4 regions of the Isachenkonia alkalipeptolytica genome follow, and region 2 is predicted to be linked to each of the others. Evidence: riboswitches for the same ligand, from Rfam matches in the RefSeq annotation. Region 2 holds a riboswitch; each other region holds the start of a gene.

Region 1 (4,086 bases), on a different contig from region 2:
GTAATACCTTGCCAAAAACCCCCGTTCTTTAGAAAAGTGTCGTTGCAGTAGCTCTCCGATTCTTTTAATCAACTGATCCCCCACATCGGTTCCCAGGGCATTATTGATCTGTTTGAACTCATCTACATCGATCATGAACAGGACAAATTCTTCTTCCTTCTTCCTTGCACGTAGGACTTCCTCTCCGATTTCCTGGGTAAAATAGGTTCGGTTCGGAATGCCGGTTACATCATCGAAGTTGGCAATACGATGGACTTTGTTTTGTAAATGCACCTTTGCAGTGGTATCCTGCCAGTTTAGAATAATCCCCTGGATTTTCGGATCATTCAAATGATTATTCATGGTAACCTCAAGGTATATTTCCCGCTGATCCTTTGTAATACTCTTAACGGTTCCCCTTAAAATTTTTTTCGGATTGTTCCGGCTCATCTGCACTAAGTTTTTCAGTTTTTCTTTTTCCGCCCCATCCACAAAACTCCAAATATATTTTCCGATAATTTCCTGATCCTCGAATCCCATCATTCTTACAACCCCGGAGTTAATATATTTTACAATACCGTTATCATCGATTATTTCTAGGATTTCCTCTGAATTATCCAATAACATTTGATAACGGTTCTGCAAATTTTCAAACTCCTGTTGAGTTTTTTTCGCCTTTATCTCAATCTCTCTTTGACCGGTTATATCCTCAATATTTCCCCGGATCATGACCGGTGTTTCATCCTGATACAGGATTTCCACAAGATGCTTGATATGCCTTACCTCCCCCGTCGATGGAAGAATGCGAAACTCCACATTAAAGGGCTGCTCCTTTGGAGGGTGATCAATGGCTTGTTGAACAAGCGGTCGGTCTTCGGGATGAATCATTTTTAGAAATTCTTCAAACTCCGGTTCCCCCGCCTCGGGATCCAATCCGTAAATTTCAAAGGTAACCTCGGACCAGGATAATTGATAAGTTATTAAATCCATAGACCATACGCCCATCCGAAAAGCCCGTTGCACTTCTTGAAGGTCCCGATAGGTCTTTTGAATATCTTTTTCCAGCAGATGGGTATCTGTAAGATCTTCAATGGTTCCTACCAATGCAGTCAGTTTTCCCTCTTGAAATTCTCCGATTCCTTTGCTACGCACCAAATGGTATTCATCTTGTTTTGTCCCAATAATTCGGTACTGAATTTCATACTTTTCACCGTCTTTTAAGTTCTCGATAATTTCTTGAATCTTTCTTCGATCCTCGGGATGGATTCTTTTCATTACCTCTTCTCTTTTATGTTCACTGGCATGGGGATCCAGGTTATATATTTCCGGTAGATCCTTTCCGAATTCCACGGTGTCCCGGGTCAAATCCACTCGGTAACAGTTCTTCTCATTAAACTGTTCTTCCTTTGGAAGATTCTTCTGCAACGTGTCCAGGCTTCTTTCCATATAACGGTGATCCGTAAGGTCCTGGACCGTACCAATCATTTTATCGGGACTTCGATCCTTTCAATAAAACATTTCCGCCCGGGCATGAATGTCCTTTTGTTCCCCTTTATTGGTTATGATGCGAAAAATAAGATCTAAGGGCGTTCCTTTATAAGCTTTTTCCATGGCTTGCTCAAAACTTATTCGGTCCTCTCGATGGAGAAACTCCAGAACGTTTCGAAGGCTTCCGTCGAATTCTTCCGGAGCTCTTTTAAAGATTTGATATGTATCCGAAGAAGCATAAAACTCTTCTTTTTCAAAATCATAGGTCCAGGTTCCGATTTTCGAGAATGGTTCCGGGTTATACGGCTTCCGCTTAAGTCTCTTAAGTTCCGCTTCCATCTTCTTCTTTTCGCTTTGATCGGTAAAAATCCAAAACTGTCCTTCCAGTTCATCATATTCTTCGAAGGGGATCACGGTAACTTCCATAAGCATTTCTTCACCGGCTACCCCTATGTAGCTTTCCCGGATAATACTTTTTCCTTTGGCTGATCCTTCCAATTCTTCTTGGATTCCCTTCCCCTGATCCTTCGGCAAAAACCAATATATCCTCTGAAGCTCCAGTTCATCTCTCCTATGTCCGGTCAGCTTCATAAAAGCATTGTTCATACTAAGGATTTTCCCAGCCTTATCACATACGGCCATCGGATAAGGTAAGCTTTGTATCCATGCAAAATGTTCTTTCTTCAATTCTTCAACGCGGCTGTTTTTTATCCATCCTTCCAGAATGCCAAGTCCTTTTATCGCCATAGATATCCCACCCTATATATAAATTTTCCAAAAAAAAATAAACAACCCTCCGGTTGCCTATACCACCCTTAATACAGCAACCCGACTGTCATATCCAATAGAACGTAGACTCGTAGCTTTGCGTCATCACTTTTCAGTGATTTTGCCAATAAACTTTATTTAATTGAATAGATTCTTAAATTAACCTTGAGTAATATGATAACATGTTTTACAAAATTCTGCAAAACTCAAATTTATTTTTCATTACTCAAATAACTGATTTTATCTTTATAAATATATTGAAAGTATTATAAAATCTAAAATTTCAAAATATCCATTGTTCTCAGTAAATACCACAAATTTGCCGATTATTCATCTTTCTTATCATAAATTTGCCGATTGGATTTTTATATATTGTTAATTAGTTAACGATATTATATGCTTTGATAGCAAGTATTTATACCTATTTTTATTTACATTCATCAATCTAATTCATAAGGAGGTTTTACTAATGGAAGGTTTTTTTGAAGTGATTCGTTATCTCAACAGTTTACTGTGGGGTCCGCCGATGCTGGTTCTTTTGCTTGGTACCGGTGTATGGTTCACCATCAAATTACGTTTTGTGCAGGTTCGAAAGATAAGGTTGGTTTTTAAGAAGACCTTTGGCGACGTGTTTAAAAAAAGTGTGAAAGCCGACGAAGACGGGATGTCCTCTTTTCAAGCTTTGGCCACGGCCATTGCCGCCCAGGTCGGCACCGGAAATCTTGCCGGAGTGGGAACCGCTATTGCCGCCGGTGGTCCGGGGGCCGTATTTTGGATGTGGCTCAGTGGATTTTTCGGAGCCGGAACAATTTTTGCGGAAGCGATTTTAGGACAAACCTACAACACCCGGGTTGATGGACAGAAAGTGGGGGGACCGGCCTATTATATAAAGCATGGTCTAGGAAGCCCTGCTTTAGCCGGTTTCTTTGCGATTTCCATTATTATCGCCCTGGGTTTTATCGGAAATATGGTGCAGTCCAACTCCGTTTCCGATTCTATGCATGCGGCTTTTGGTATTCCCCACATCGTTCTAGGAATTATTACGGCTATTGTTGTAGCTGCCATTATTATGGGAGGAATCTCCCGAATCGCCTCCTTTACCGTTACCATCGTACCGATTATGGCAGGAATCTATATTATGGGATGCCTTGCAATTATTATTATGAATTTAAGCGAAGTGATCCCTGCGTTTAGAATGATTATTCATAGTGCTTTTAACCCCATGGCCGCCACCGGGGGTGTTATTGGTGTTACTGTTAAAGAGGCGATGCGTTACGGGATCGCCAGAGGACTGTTTTCCAACGAAGCCGGAATGGGTTCCACCCCCCATTCCCATGCTGTTGCAAAGGTAAAGCATCCTTCCCAACAGGGCTTTGTAGCCATCATGGGCGTAATCATCGACACCTTGGTAGTTTGTACTTTTACCGCTTTAATTATTATTATTACCGGAACCTACGAAACCGGTCTTGTGGGTATACAGTTAACCCAGCAAAGTTTTGCCGTTGGTTTAGTCGGTTTTGGAGAGTATTTTATCGCTGTCTCTCTATTTTTCTTTGCCCTATCCACCATTATCGCTTGGTACTATTTCGGAGAAGGAAACATTAAATATCTTTTCGGCCAGAAGGGAATTCGGGCTTATCAGGTAATTGTCTTGCTTTGTATTGTTGGGGGTACTTTAATAGAAGTAGAGGATGTATGGGAACTGGCGGACCTATTCAACGGTTTAATGGTTATTCCAAACTTAATCGGTCTTCTTGGACTCAGTGCTGTGGTTATTAAGAGTCTTGAAAACTATGAGTCCGGTGATTTAGATAAGTAACATGTTCTAAATAAATATAGTACAAAACCTCG
Region 2 (4,086 bases):
GAAAAAAAGGGGTCCGGTCTTTTTGCCGGAGCTTTTGTGAAGCATTTCCCCAACATTCCCGTGGAGGAAGAAGGGAGACTGAACGACCCCCATCTTCGGGAGAACTTTATTGTTCGGGTTTTCGCCCATCATCGTTGGAAGGAATTTTTAGCCGGGGAGCCCTCTCTAGGAGATTTAGTGGAGTTTCATACCCGGGAAAAACTGTTGTTGATGGCCCACAGTGTGGAGCATTACCGAAGTCTGGGAAAACTTACGGCCCAGGCGGGAGATCTTCCCAGGGAAGAGCTGTTTTCAAAATTCGAGGAGCTATTCCTGGAAGCTCTGACCTTTCATGCTACGGTGAAGAAAAACACCAATGTACTGCATCATATTCTGGGATACTTTAAAGAGGATATCAGTGCCTGGGAAAAGCAAGAGGTATTAGGTTTGGTGGACCGGTATCATGAGAAACAGGTACCCCTGATTGTGCCCATGACGCTATTGAATCATTTTATCAACAAATACGATAAGACCTATTTGAAAAAACAGCGGTACTTAAACCCCCATCCTAAGGAGCTGATGTTACGGAACAAGGTGTAGTGTCGGAAGTTTCGGCGGCAGTTTCATCGGAAGTATCGGTTGAAGTTTCGGTGGAAGTCCCGGCGGCAGTCCCGGTGGAAGTCCCTGTGGAAATCCGGTTTTTCCCCTGCTGTTTAGCCTCGTAGAGGTACCGGTCCGCCCGCTGAAACAGGGTGTCTTTATCCTCGCCGGGGACCGCCTCGGCAAGGCCCACACTGAGGGTTACGGATGTATGCTCCATATCGGGAAAACCGTGATCGGCCATGGAAGTCCGCAGGCTCTCCAACAGTTGGTAGACTTCCGCCGGCTCCTTGTCGGTGAAGATGATTCCGAACTCTTCCCCGCCGTAGCGGGCACCGAAATCATCGCTGCCCAGGTGTTCTTTAATGAGGGTTGCTGTCTGTTGGATCACCCGGTCCCCGGTGGAATGGCCGTAGGTGTCGTTTACGGATTTAAAATCGTCCAGGTCCAAAAGGGCCAGGTACAGAGGGAATTCCTGGTTTTCCAGCTGTTCCAACAGGGGATGCAGGTATTCATGGAAGGTCTTATGATTGTAAAGATCCGTGGGGAGATCAATCTTCGACATTTTCTCCATGACCACATTTTTCATGAATAAATCCTTTTCATTTTCCAGGGAGGCCTCCAGCTTTTGAATAATTTCCTTTCCCTTGGCGGTGATCTGAATGCTTAAATAATACACGGAGCAGATGAGAAAGAGAAAGTTGATGATCATAATTTGGGTAAAGTCCCCATAGGGAGGATACCATAGCAAAAATGCGATGAAGGCGCATAAACTGATGATCAGGGCAAAGGTAATTTTTTGCCGGTGAAAGGTGATGGCGGCCATGAATATGGGCATTAGAAAAAGGCTTAAAAGGACCATGGGAATGGTATCGTGAATCAGCATTAAGCTTATGGAGATCAGCAGGGTATGTAAAATCAAAATATAGTCCTTATATTTCGGAAGCTTTGCCACCAGAAATTCGGCGAAGAGCATCATGGAAAGGGTCACCGCTGCGGGAAGGGCTACTCGATAAACCAGGTAATAGGAACGCTGAAATTCCGTAAAGAAAATATTGACAACAGGAGAGAAAATCGCCATGGTAACCGCCACCCAAAGATAGTTGAGCATCCGTCGGGTCCATTTTTTTTCATAGATAGATAAATCCATTGCAAACCATCCTTTCGATTCAAACCGGAGCTGTTTAAGGGGAATCCTACCAAGCTCATAGGATTGCCGATGTTATAAGAATTATGAAAGTCGGTTTTTTTCAATATTCTTCCTTGTGTGCTGAAACATACTATACTTCGTGTGCTGAAACACATTATACTTCAATTCTGACAATGAATCAAAACAGATATTGGGAAATCCGATTTTTAAGGCGCCGGAACCCATGGATCGAAAATCATTAGGTTCCCTTTTCCAGGAAGAATACCCAGAGTTTTGGATACAACCGACTGGGCAATTAAACCTACAAATTTGGGTTATCAAGGGTTTGAAGAGTTGAAGGGATAAAGGAATTCATAAAACCCCCTTTCATTTTTCTGATAATATGATATAATCGATTTACATAATATAAAGAAGAATAATTATTTGCTGATTTAATATGTGAAAAGAGCAACTGTTCACGATAAAAGCAAACCAAGGGAAATCTTGGGACGCAAAGCTATAGGGCCTAAGGAGGCAGCCAGCTACCGAACGACCGGTTTTTTTGTTGGGATAAACCCCGAATACTTTTCGCTGATAAAGGCAAACCAATAGGAATATTGGGACGCAAAGCTATAGGGTCTGAGAAGGCAGCCAGCTACCAAAGGAGGAGTAGGTTTTGAAAAAATTACTGATTATAATGACCATAGGGGCACTGCTGACCACCACCTCTTTCCTGTTTGCAAACAGCGAAGAGGAATTAATAGAAGAAAATTCTCCGGAGGGAGTAATCCAGCGAGGGGCCAATGAAATCCGAAGCCTTCCTCATTTTGATAACAGAACCCTGTTGAAGGATGACCAGGGGAATTGGCATATTATCAACGATTCAAAGGCTGAAAAGGAAAGTCGGGAAGATGAAGCGGCTCAATTAGAGAATAAATCAGATGGTGAATCAGATAAAGAACAAGAGGAAAGGAAGGAAGACCCAGGTAGCGCTGAAGGTGAAGTTGCTGAAGGAACTGATACTTCCGCTGACGGCTCCGGCGAGGATTCTTCGGAGGACAGTGCCTCAAGTTCTTCCGAATCGAAAAATTTGAGTGGGTCTGAAACCAAGGAAGAAAACAAAAGTGAGAGCAATGACGAAGCGGCGGAGGAAATTGAAACCGTAGCCGTAACACCGCCCAGATCTCCCAACGTCCCCTCCTACAGTGTGGACCGGGTAGGGATCCATCATAATGATGAAGGGGCTGTAACCGTGGTTTATCCCGGGGCTTCTGAAAAGCGCCTGCGGGTACTGGTTGAAAAAGGCGGAGAACGGTCGGCCTACAATCTGCATGACGGAACAAAAAACGCCGATGCCGTCGCTACGTATCCCCTGGAACGGGGAGACGGAACCTATCTGGTGCGGATCATGGAAAATACGGAGGGCAACAGCTACCGGGAACTGCACCGTAAGGAAGTAACTCTGAAAAGTCAACAAAAGCACGCCGTATACCTCAACTCCATTCAGGAGATCAACTGGAGCACCTCGGATCCCGCAATTCAGGAAGCGGCCCGTTTAACCGCAGGCAAGTCTTCCGATCGGGAGAAAGTACGGGCGGTGTATGATTATATGGTGCAAAACGTAACCTACGACCATGATAAAGTGGATCAGTTAAACACTTTTTACTTGCCGGATATCAATGAGACCTTCCGGAACCAAAAAGGAATTTGCTACGACTATGCATCCTTATTTGCAGCCATGCTTCGAAGTCGGGGGATTCCCATCCGAATGGTCAAGGGATACTCTGATGCCGTGGGCAATGGAGAAGTATACCATGCCTGGAACGAAGTGTATTTGGCCGATGAAGGTCGCTGGGTAATCATCGACACCACCCACGACGCTTCCCATGTACAGCAGGGACAAGCCGTGGATATGATCAAAGGTTCCGATGGTTTTTCTGTAACCCATAGATTGTAAGCCTGCAATTGTATTGGTGCATCGGTTGTACTCCAATTGTTTTAGTACAATGGTATTAGTACAACGGCTTTACGCCAACGGTTATAGTCTAATTGTTTTAGTACAACGATTATAATCCAACGGTAATAATAATGAAGATAATCCAAGGCAACCGAGCCTGTTTACTCATAGAAAACTGAACACCTGTAGAAAACTGAACACCTGCAGAAAACTGAACACTTGTAGAAAACTGAACACCTGTAGAAAACTGAACACCTGTAGAAAACTGAACACCTGCAGAAAACTGAACACTTGTAGAAGACTGAACACCTGTAGAAAACTGAACACCTGCAGAAGACTGAACACCTGCAGAAAACTGAACACCTGATGAACACCCTAAAATCGACATAGTGTTTTGGGGCGAGGATCCATCCCTTAGCAA
Region 3 (4,086 bases), on a different contig from region 2:
ACAAAGGCACCGGTCTCTCGAAGGAGGCTTGAGGCTAGATCCCTTGACTTGATCTTATAGTCGTATTGAATTAAAGCGGTGGTTCCGGCGGCGGGCTTTTGATAGGTAATGCGCGGTTCCCGTTTCACCCATTCCTCCAGAATTTTGGCATTTTCCAGGATCAGGCTTCGATTCCTCTTTAAAATTTTATCCTTTACCTCCAGGGCAATCCCCGCTAAGTAATCATCAATTTTCCCGCAGGAGATGGTGTTGTAATCCCGGTGGATGTTAATTTCCCGAACCGTTTCCTTCCCTGCCATAATCCAACCGATGCGAAGCCCCGCTAGGGAAAAAACCTTGGACATGCTTCCCGTGGAGATCCCCTTTTCATATAAATCAAAAATCGACGGCCCGAAGGCTGCCCCTTGATGATTCAAACCCCGGTACACTTCATCAGAGAGAATATAGCTATCGTGGGCTTTCGCGATTTCTACAATTTCTTCTAAAGATGCTTTATCCATTAACGATCCCGTGGGATTATTGGGGTTATTGATGGCAATCAGTTTCGTGTTTTCGTTCGCCATTTTTTTCAGTGCCCCTATATCCGGCAAAAATCCATTTTCCAGGGTTAAGGGTAGAATTTTCACCGTTGCCCCCAGGGATTCGGGAATGGAATAGTGCTGCTGATAGGTGGGCATAACGGAAATCACTTCATCCCCCGGTTCCACCAAGGCGGAAAAGACCAGGTGATTGGCGCCGATTCCCCCATGGGCAATCACCACATTGGCGATGTTTCCCGACTCATAGAGACCGGCCACCCCTTCTCGCAGTTTATCCGTGCCGGGGATGGCTCCGTAGGTCAGCTGCATGTCATAAATCTCCTCGAGGGCTTCCTTTCCCCGCCCTTGGAAATTTAACAATTCTTTTACCGTCAGGGATTTTACACAGGTTTCCCCTAAATTGTATAGCGCATCATTTTCGTATTGATTCATCCATTCCTCAACGCCAAAGGGTTTGATTTTCATCGGGATCATCCTTTCATTCCTTTCTTTTTAGTATAGTGTATTAAATGAAAATTCACAACAACCGGGGGAATAAAAGTCCCGGTAAAATCTTACTATCATGACACTCCCGGTGACTCCCCCGAACCTCCTACCAAACCCCTTGCTTCCAAACCTACTTCCAGACCTACTTCCAGACCTACTTCCAGACGTATAGCCTCTATCCTGCTAGCCAAAAGAACTCCCTCCTCAAAACATCACAGCGTTTAGCTAGGAGGTGCATAGGCAGTTTTATTTTGTTTAAACACCTGTTTGCTGGGTAAAATATACTTGTAACCACTTTTCGTTGAAAACTGAAGCTTCGATCCTCCGGAAATCCCCACTTCAAATTTCCAAAAAATTAAGTGGGGGGAGTCTTCATGGGGTATAAATTAAACAAATACCTTTATGGGAAATTTCTAGTTATTCCTCAAAATAAATCGTACAAAGGCCACTTTTTCGAAAGAAAAAGGCGCAAAGTTCGGCGTCTACCGTGTATACCCTTACACCATGACGGTCCAACTGCCGTAATTTATTTTACGGCAGTTTTTTTGTTTGGGATCCCTTCCTTCATTAAGGCTCTCGGGAGTATAACCAGGGCTCTTGGAAATATAACTGTTTGAGAGTATTTCAGTAACATATTCTGTATTTTGTGTTTAAAGTACAGGATTCGAGGTATAAAACAAATAACAATCAATTTCAACTGAATGCTTTTATCAGTATGACAAAGGCAAACCCGGTGAAAGCCGGGGACGCAAAGTCTCGAGTCTACGGTGTTACAAAACACTAGGGCTGTCCGACTACCATAACTATTATGGTAGTCTTTTTTATTACCCTTTTATTGCTAGTATTGTCTCTCATAAAATAATCTTGCTTAGCTTAAGGACCAAGAATAAAGTCCTTACAGAAACGAGGAGCGTGAAAAAAATGAAGAAAAAAATTCCCTATTTAATCATACTTCTCGGTGTGCTTGTGGCGGTCTATCCCTTTGCCAGCAACCTTTACAGCTCCTATTGGGAGAATCGCATGCTTGATGAAGCGGAAGCCTTGCTCGGTGGAGAGAACCTGGCTGTTGAAGAAGACCTCTCCCAAACCGCGGCCTACAGCTTTACTCAAATGAATCAGGCCTTCGAAGAGGAGGAAGCTGAAGACCAAGATAATCCGCCCTCCCAGGAGGAGCCGGCGGAGTCTTCTTCCCAGGAAAGAACCGCGCCTCTTGACGACGGGCCTTCTGACAGTGAGGTAAGTTATGTTGAACGAGGCGCCGTCATCGGGAAAATAGAAATCCCTTCGATTGATGTAAACCTTCCCTTACTCTTTGGAAGCGATGCCCAAACCTTGGATCGGGGAGCCGGTCAAATGATTGGAACCGCCGCCCCCGGTGAAATCGGAAACACCGCCATTGCCGGACATCGAGCCAACCGGGACGGTCGATTCTTCTATCGTTTAAATGAACTGGATGTAGGGGATGAAATTATTGTTCAAACCCAAGACGGGACCTTTGTGTATACGGTTTACGATACCAAAATCGTGGATCCCACGGATTTATCCGTCCTCAACCGAAACCAGACCGATCGTATTGTTACCTTAATTACCTGTCATCCACGATATACCGCAGATTACCGGTTAATTGTCCACGGAAGAATAGCCGAGGATGGATAATCCGGGAGCTTCCCCTAAATATCTCCTTTGGAACATGGGGTACCGCTGACTTCCTAAAAGCGGTACCTTTTTTTGTGCAAATTTCCCTCGCCATTCAACCTGTAACTTTTTAAATTCAGGCTTGACGGATTGTTAATTTATTGTTACACTCCTTTCGCAAAATCCCCTTTTACCCTGGGTTTTGTGAACAGCGGCACAATTTCGCCTTGTATTTCACCGTTTTTTTTTCATTAATTTTATTGAAAATACACAAGATTCTTCACGTGTATTTTTTATATAGATTTTTATACATTTTTTCATAATCTCATATCCTTAGGAGGTATTACATTGACAGAGCGAACCTATGATCAACCAAAAATTCGTAACAAGGAAAAACGCAACAGGCTTCGGAATTTTTTCGAAAGCTTTTACCAGCTTTCCCATTTTGGCACCGATATTAAAACCGAAATTACCGCAGGCATTACAACCTTCTTAACCATGGCCTATGTTCTTGTGGTGATCCCCGGCTTTTTAGCCGATGCGGGAATGCCCCCGGAAGGGCTGTATACTTCCGTTTGCCTTATTGCCATCATCGGAACCTTTGCCCATGCCTTTGTTTCCAAACTGCCCTTGGCCACTTCTCCCGGTTTGGGCCTTACCATCTTTTTTGCCTATACGGTGGTAGGTCCCATGGGATATACCTGGCAACAGGGCCTTGCGGCGGTTACGGTTTCGGGAATGGTGTTTTTCATCATCTCCATTACCCCCGCCCGGGCGAAAATTATGAACAGCCTGCCCCAAACCATTAAAATTGCCATTACCGGGGGAATCGGTCTGTTTATTGCTTTAATCGGCTTTCAAAATGCAGGCATCGTCGTCGCAGAAGAGGGCGGCATGTATTTTGGAAATCTTGGAAACCCCAGTGTCCTCCTCAGCATTATCGGACTTTTTACCACTCTTTTGCTGATGGCAAAGGGGTTCAAAGCAGCGTTGATACTATCCATCGCCTTCACTACGGTCATCGGGATTCCCCTTGGGGTAACCGATCTGTCGGGGATCGGCTTTTTATCCATGCCGCCTTCCATCGGCGGTACCTTCTTCCAACAGGATTTCATGGGACTACTGGGTAATGATGGCATCGGATTTGCCCTATTAAATATTATCATGGTGATCTTAACCATTTCCCTGGTGGATTTATTTGATAATATCGGAACCATTCTTGCGGTAGCCGATCGAGGAAAGCTTTACAATGAAAATGGGGAAGTGCGAAACATGAAAAAAGCCCTCCTTTGTGATTCCGTTTCCACCACCATCAGCTCTTTTATCGGCACCACCACCACCTCTACCTATTTAGAGTGTTCTGCAGGGATCGCCTCCGGGGGAAAGACCGGACTTACCGCCCTGACTACGGGAATTCTCTTTGTGG
Region 4 (4,086 bases), on a different contig from region 2:
GGGCTTATGATATCCGGCCTAGGAGTTGCATTAAAGCGTTTCTTAGCCTCATAGTATAGCACAAAGGGGACGGAGGTATTCGGTTCAAAATATGAACCGAATACCTCCGTCCCCTTTGTGCTACTATTTTTCTAATATCTTAGAAAAATGGTTCGTTGTCGATCAAATATTTTATGGGTGTTGGATAGTGCTTCAATGCTTATGTCAAAATAAGTACTTCGAATAGAACCGCTGGTTAATTCTCCGTTTTCATATTTGTTTGTGGAGTTCCACGTAGCGTCCATAACGATCCATCGACCGTCTACATAGGCTTCGTTCCAAGCATGGTTCGAGGAGCTTAAATCCGCGGTTTCCCAGGTAGCGCCCCCTGCTGATGCGCCCAGCGCGTAACCGTTGGCCATTCTTGCGGGGATACCGATGCTTCTTAGTAAGGATGCGGTCAGCTCGGCGTAGCCTTGGCATACGGCGATTCTTCGATCCAAAGTATCCATGGTGTCGTTTCTTCCCCGTTGGTTATACCGTACTCCGTCATGATCATAGTAGATATTTCCCGCTACCCAGTCGTGGATGGCTTTTACCTGATCGTATTCATTATTGATGCCTTCCGTAATTTCTTCCGCTAGCTCTTTAATGATTACTTGGTCTTCCGGCTTTAGATGATTCAAATCCAGATCCTTTGCTACCACTTCATTATTCTCCTGGAAAAGCTCCAGGTTTTCTTCGTATACAAAAGATCGTTGGAATACTAACCCTTCTGATGATTCCTCAAGCATAATGTTCCAATGTACGGAGTTATAGGTGGTGTATCTCTCCGGTGCTGTGAAAATCATAACCTCATACTCTTTACCGCTTCCATTACGGATTCCTAAATCTCCTAGGGAAAACTCTTCTTGATAATTACCGCTCCCACTGATGGAGAAAAATTCGCTTAGTACCCGCTCTCCCGATGGGGTTCTTAATTGGAACCACCCAAACTCATGGCCACTATTGATTTTTCCCTCTACTTCAATTCGGTCGTTGTTGGTAATTTCCATGTTTAGATACGTATCCTGTGCAAAACCGCTTTGGTACTGGGTAGCCTCGCTGCCTACCAGGGTTTCACTGCTGGAAGAAGGTGTATCGCTTACATTGGATAAGCCACCGATTAACCGCACATTACCTTTGCTGGAAATCATTCGACTTATTTCATCGGTAATCCCGTGTCGTTGATTGTAGTAAACCACCGGTCCACCCAAGGAGGAAGCCGCCACGGCATCCACGTATTCATGACCATCCAATAGGGATACGGAGGTCGCGCCGGAAAAGTCCTGATGCTCTCCTAATAGTAAACTAGTCTCTACTCTATTTTTTCCGCCGAAGCGCTCTTCTACGGTAATGCCTGAAATCCGGTTTAACTGTTGTTCCACATCCGCTGATACTACAGCGGTGCCTCCGACTATGATCACACGCTCGATACCTAGGTCCCTTAATGCTTCCTTTGTAACTTCCGGTACAGTTCCCCGGGCATTATTGATCATTAGTATAGGGTACCCTTTATAGGCAAGAGGTCCGGCGACTAAGGAATCCACTACCGCGTTTCCATCTACGATGATGGCGGTGTTATCTTTTGCGCTTCCCATTTCCCTGGCCACATTGGCTGCTGTCTCATAGCGATTGTTACCATAAAAACGGTCGGTATCGATTCCTAAGCTTTTGATTTGATTTTCTACGTTATTACTTACTGCTGCGCTTCCTCCGATAATGACCACTTTTTCAGGATTTAAGCTGGTTAAGGCTTCTTTTGTGGCTTCCGGAATATTGTCCTGTTCCACCAATAGGGTAGAGGTATTTTCTAAGCCTGCGATCCCGCTGGCGGTTAATCCGTCAATTACCTGGGGTACATTTTCGATCTTATCTCCTCGAACCATTACTACCGTATCAGGGTTTTCGTCCTTTTCCTTCGCTACCTGGTAAGCGGTTTCATACTGATCCGAACCTGCAATCTGATGCTCAATACTGCTGATTTCCATTTGTCCGTAGGCTACATCACTAAAGCCTGTCATTACCGCGGTAAACACCATGGCTGCAACCAATACTTTACTGACAAATCCCATTTTTTTGCTAGCATTCTTTCCCTTCAAAGTATATGTATTCATTCGTTTTTCCTCCTTTAACTCCTGTAAGAATCACTGACCAATCGCCATCTTTCACGATAGTAAGGGCAATGACTCTACATTTGCTAAAGGGGTTGTCCACCGATTTTTATGTTTTATTCCAAAACACAAAAAACTAGTCTTTCGGTAGCTGGCTGCCTTATACGGCCCTTTAGCTTTGCGTCCCACAGTTTCCCATGGTTTGCCTTTATCGTGAATAGTTTTTTTCATTAAAAAAGCAGATCTTTCGGTAACTGGCTACCTTATACGGCCCTTTAGCTTTGCGTCCCACAGTTTCCCATGGTTTGCCTTTATCGTGAATTGCTAAGATATTCACTCTATGAATTTTTACGTTTTACTGCTTCTATGCAGGTGTAGTTCTTTTTAGTATTTGCGAATTTTTCTTAGTAGTACATTATGTATATCCATTATATCACCTTTAATCCCATTTTTCAATGAAATTAATAAGTAATTACGTCAACTTATTTAATAGATCGACTTTTTAAAAGCCTGTTTACCGGATAACGGTTTTTCCGTAGGTCTGTCGCCTATTCTACCTGCTATTTGGTAGGTCTCTCAGCATTGAAAAATGAGGAGTTCGGGTCAAAAAAGGAGGGGGTTGAGTCATATTCCTTTACTGATGACTCAAAACCCTCCGTCCCCTTTGTGCTAAGTTATGAACCAAATACCTCCGTCCCCTTTGTGCTATGAACCAAATACCTCCGTCCCCTTTGTGCTATGAACCAAATACCTCCGTCCCCTTTGTGCTATTAGTTTCCTTGTAACCAGGGTAGGGGATCAAAATGATTGTTGTTGTGTCGAACTTCAAAATGCAGGTGATTTCCGGTAGAACTACCGGTGGTCCCTACTAAAGCGATGGTTTCTCCCTTTTCCACCCAATCTCCCACCTTGGCGATATTGGAGGAGTTATGGGCGTAACGGGTGGTGATGCCGTTTCCATGATCGATTTCGATCCAGTTACCGTAGCTTGCTCCGTAATGGGAAACGGTAACCCGCCCCGCCTTGGCGGCAACGATGGGGGTTCCCCCCGGTGCGGGAATATCGATTCCGATATGCATTCGGTGGTCTCCTGTTATGGGATGAATTCTATATCCATAGGGAGAAGAAATTCTGGTATGTCCCGGTACCGGCCAGGCCCGAGTCTTATATACCGATATATCGAAATGCAGACTTTCTTTATCCAGTATTCTATAGGCTTCATGAATTCTTGCTCCAATTTCATCCGCCCACTTTATATTACTGCTGAAGGGATTTTTACCGTTTCTTCCCGGATCCCAACGCATTTTATACAGGGTATCCTGAGGGTTTCTGGGATGGTTGATAAAGTTTTCCGATATCCACTTTGTCCCTTCTAAAATGGCGGCTTCCTTTGTGGTCCAGCCCTGTTCGTAGGCAAATTCCGCTCCGGACTGTACCGGATCGGTACCGTTGGCCTCTATTCCGAACACATTATATACGGTGGTGGGGGCCACACTGCTTCCCTCCACTTCCGTAACTTCAATCCCTTCTAAAAGCACGCTGTTGGGCCCTTCACTTTCTTTTAGGGCATGAACGGTTAAATACAGCTCATTGATGTTATTTTCCCGCCCGGCGGTTCTAAGGGTGTTGGCATAGCCGGTGAGGTTCGGGTCCCCGTCGATCAAGGTGTTAATCTCACTGGCTCTGGCAGGTACTAACCCTTGCAGTTCTAGGAACTGGAAAGTTCTTGCGGGCACATCGTATACCGGTTCCGCAAAATTACCGCTGATCCAACCTTCGGTTCCGAAGTACTGAATTTTGTGCCAGCCGTTTTTATGCTCTCGCAGGGTAAATTCCTCTCCGTCGCTGACCGTTCCGATTCTTTGGAAATTGGTAGAAGGACCGGTTCTCACATTCAAGGTCCCGGTATTCACACGGACACGCACATTGGACACCCCGGTATTTTTACCGATTC

The links. Region 2 has a riboswitch for cyclic di-GMP ahead of ISALK_RS07620 (transglutaminase-like domain-containing protein). Riboswitches for the same ligand answer to the same signal wherever they lie in the genome.
Region 1: another riboswitch for cyclic di-GMP. It lies ahead of ISALK_RS13240 (PAS domain-containing protein); the one in region 2 lies ahead of ISALK_RS07620 (transglutaminase-like domain-containing protein).
Region 3: another riboswitch for cyclic di-GMP. It lies ahead of ISALK_RS06240 (class D sortase); the one in region 2 lies ahead of ISALK_RS07620 (transglutaminase-like domain-containing protein).
Region 4: another riboswitch for cyclic di-GMP. It lies ahead of ISALK_RS10245 (cell wall-binding repeat-containing protein); the one in region 2 lies ahead of ISALK_RS07620 (transglutaminase-like domain-containing protein).

The regions. Positions count from the first base shown of each region.
Region 1 is NZ_SUMG01000025.1:4,676-8,761, forward strand. It holds partial or broken gene ISALK_RS13235 (bifunctional diguanylate cyclase/phosphodiesterase) at 1-1,464, opposite strand, end outside; gene ISALK_RS13240 (PAS domain-containing protein) at 1,486-2,214, opposite strand; cyclic di-GMP riboswitch class I at 2,287-2,371, opposite strand; gene ISALK_RS13245 (alanine/glycine:cation symporter family protein) at 2,705-4,054, shown strand.
Region 2 is NZ_SUMG01000007.1:115,803-119,888, reverse strand. It holds gene ISALK_RS07630 (YbgA family protein) at 1-579, shown strand, start outside; gene ISALK_RS07625 (GGDEF domain-containing protein) at 548-1,729, opposite strand; cyclic di-GMP riboswitch class I at 2,185-2,258, shown strand; cyclic di-GMP riboswitch class I at 2,298-2,371, shown strand; gene ISALK_RS07620 (transglutaminase-like domain-containing protein) at 2,385-3,665, shown strand; gene ISALK_RS07615 (hypothetical protein) at 3,775-4,086, opposite strand, start outside.
Region 3 is NZ_SUMG01000005.1:174,449-178,534, forward strand. It holds gene ISALK_RS06235 (aminotransferase) at 1-1,004, opposite strand, end outside; cyclic di-GMP riboswitch class I at 1,459-1,549, shown strand; cyclic di-GMP riboswitch class I at 1,739-1,827, shown strand; gene ISALK_RS06240 (class D sortase) at 1,947-2,681, shown strand; gene ISALK_RS06245 (NCS2 family permease) at 3,009-4,086, shown strand, end outside.
Region 4 is NZ_SUMG01000013.1:10,824-14,909, forward strand. It holds gene ISALK_RS10240 (MucBP domain-containing protein) at 1-54, shown strand, start outside; gene ISALK_RS10245 (cell wall-binding repeat-containing protein) at 132-2,135, opposite strand; cyclic di-GMP riboswitch class I at 2,276-2,349, opposite strand; cyclic di-GMP riboswitch class I at 2,379-2,452, opposite strand; gene ISALK_RS10250 (cell wall-binding repeat-containing protein) at 2,903-4,086, opposite strand, start outside.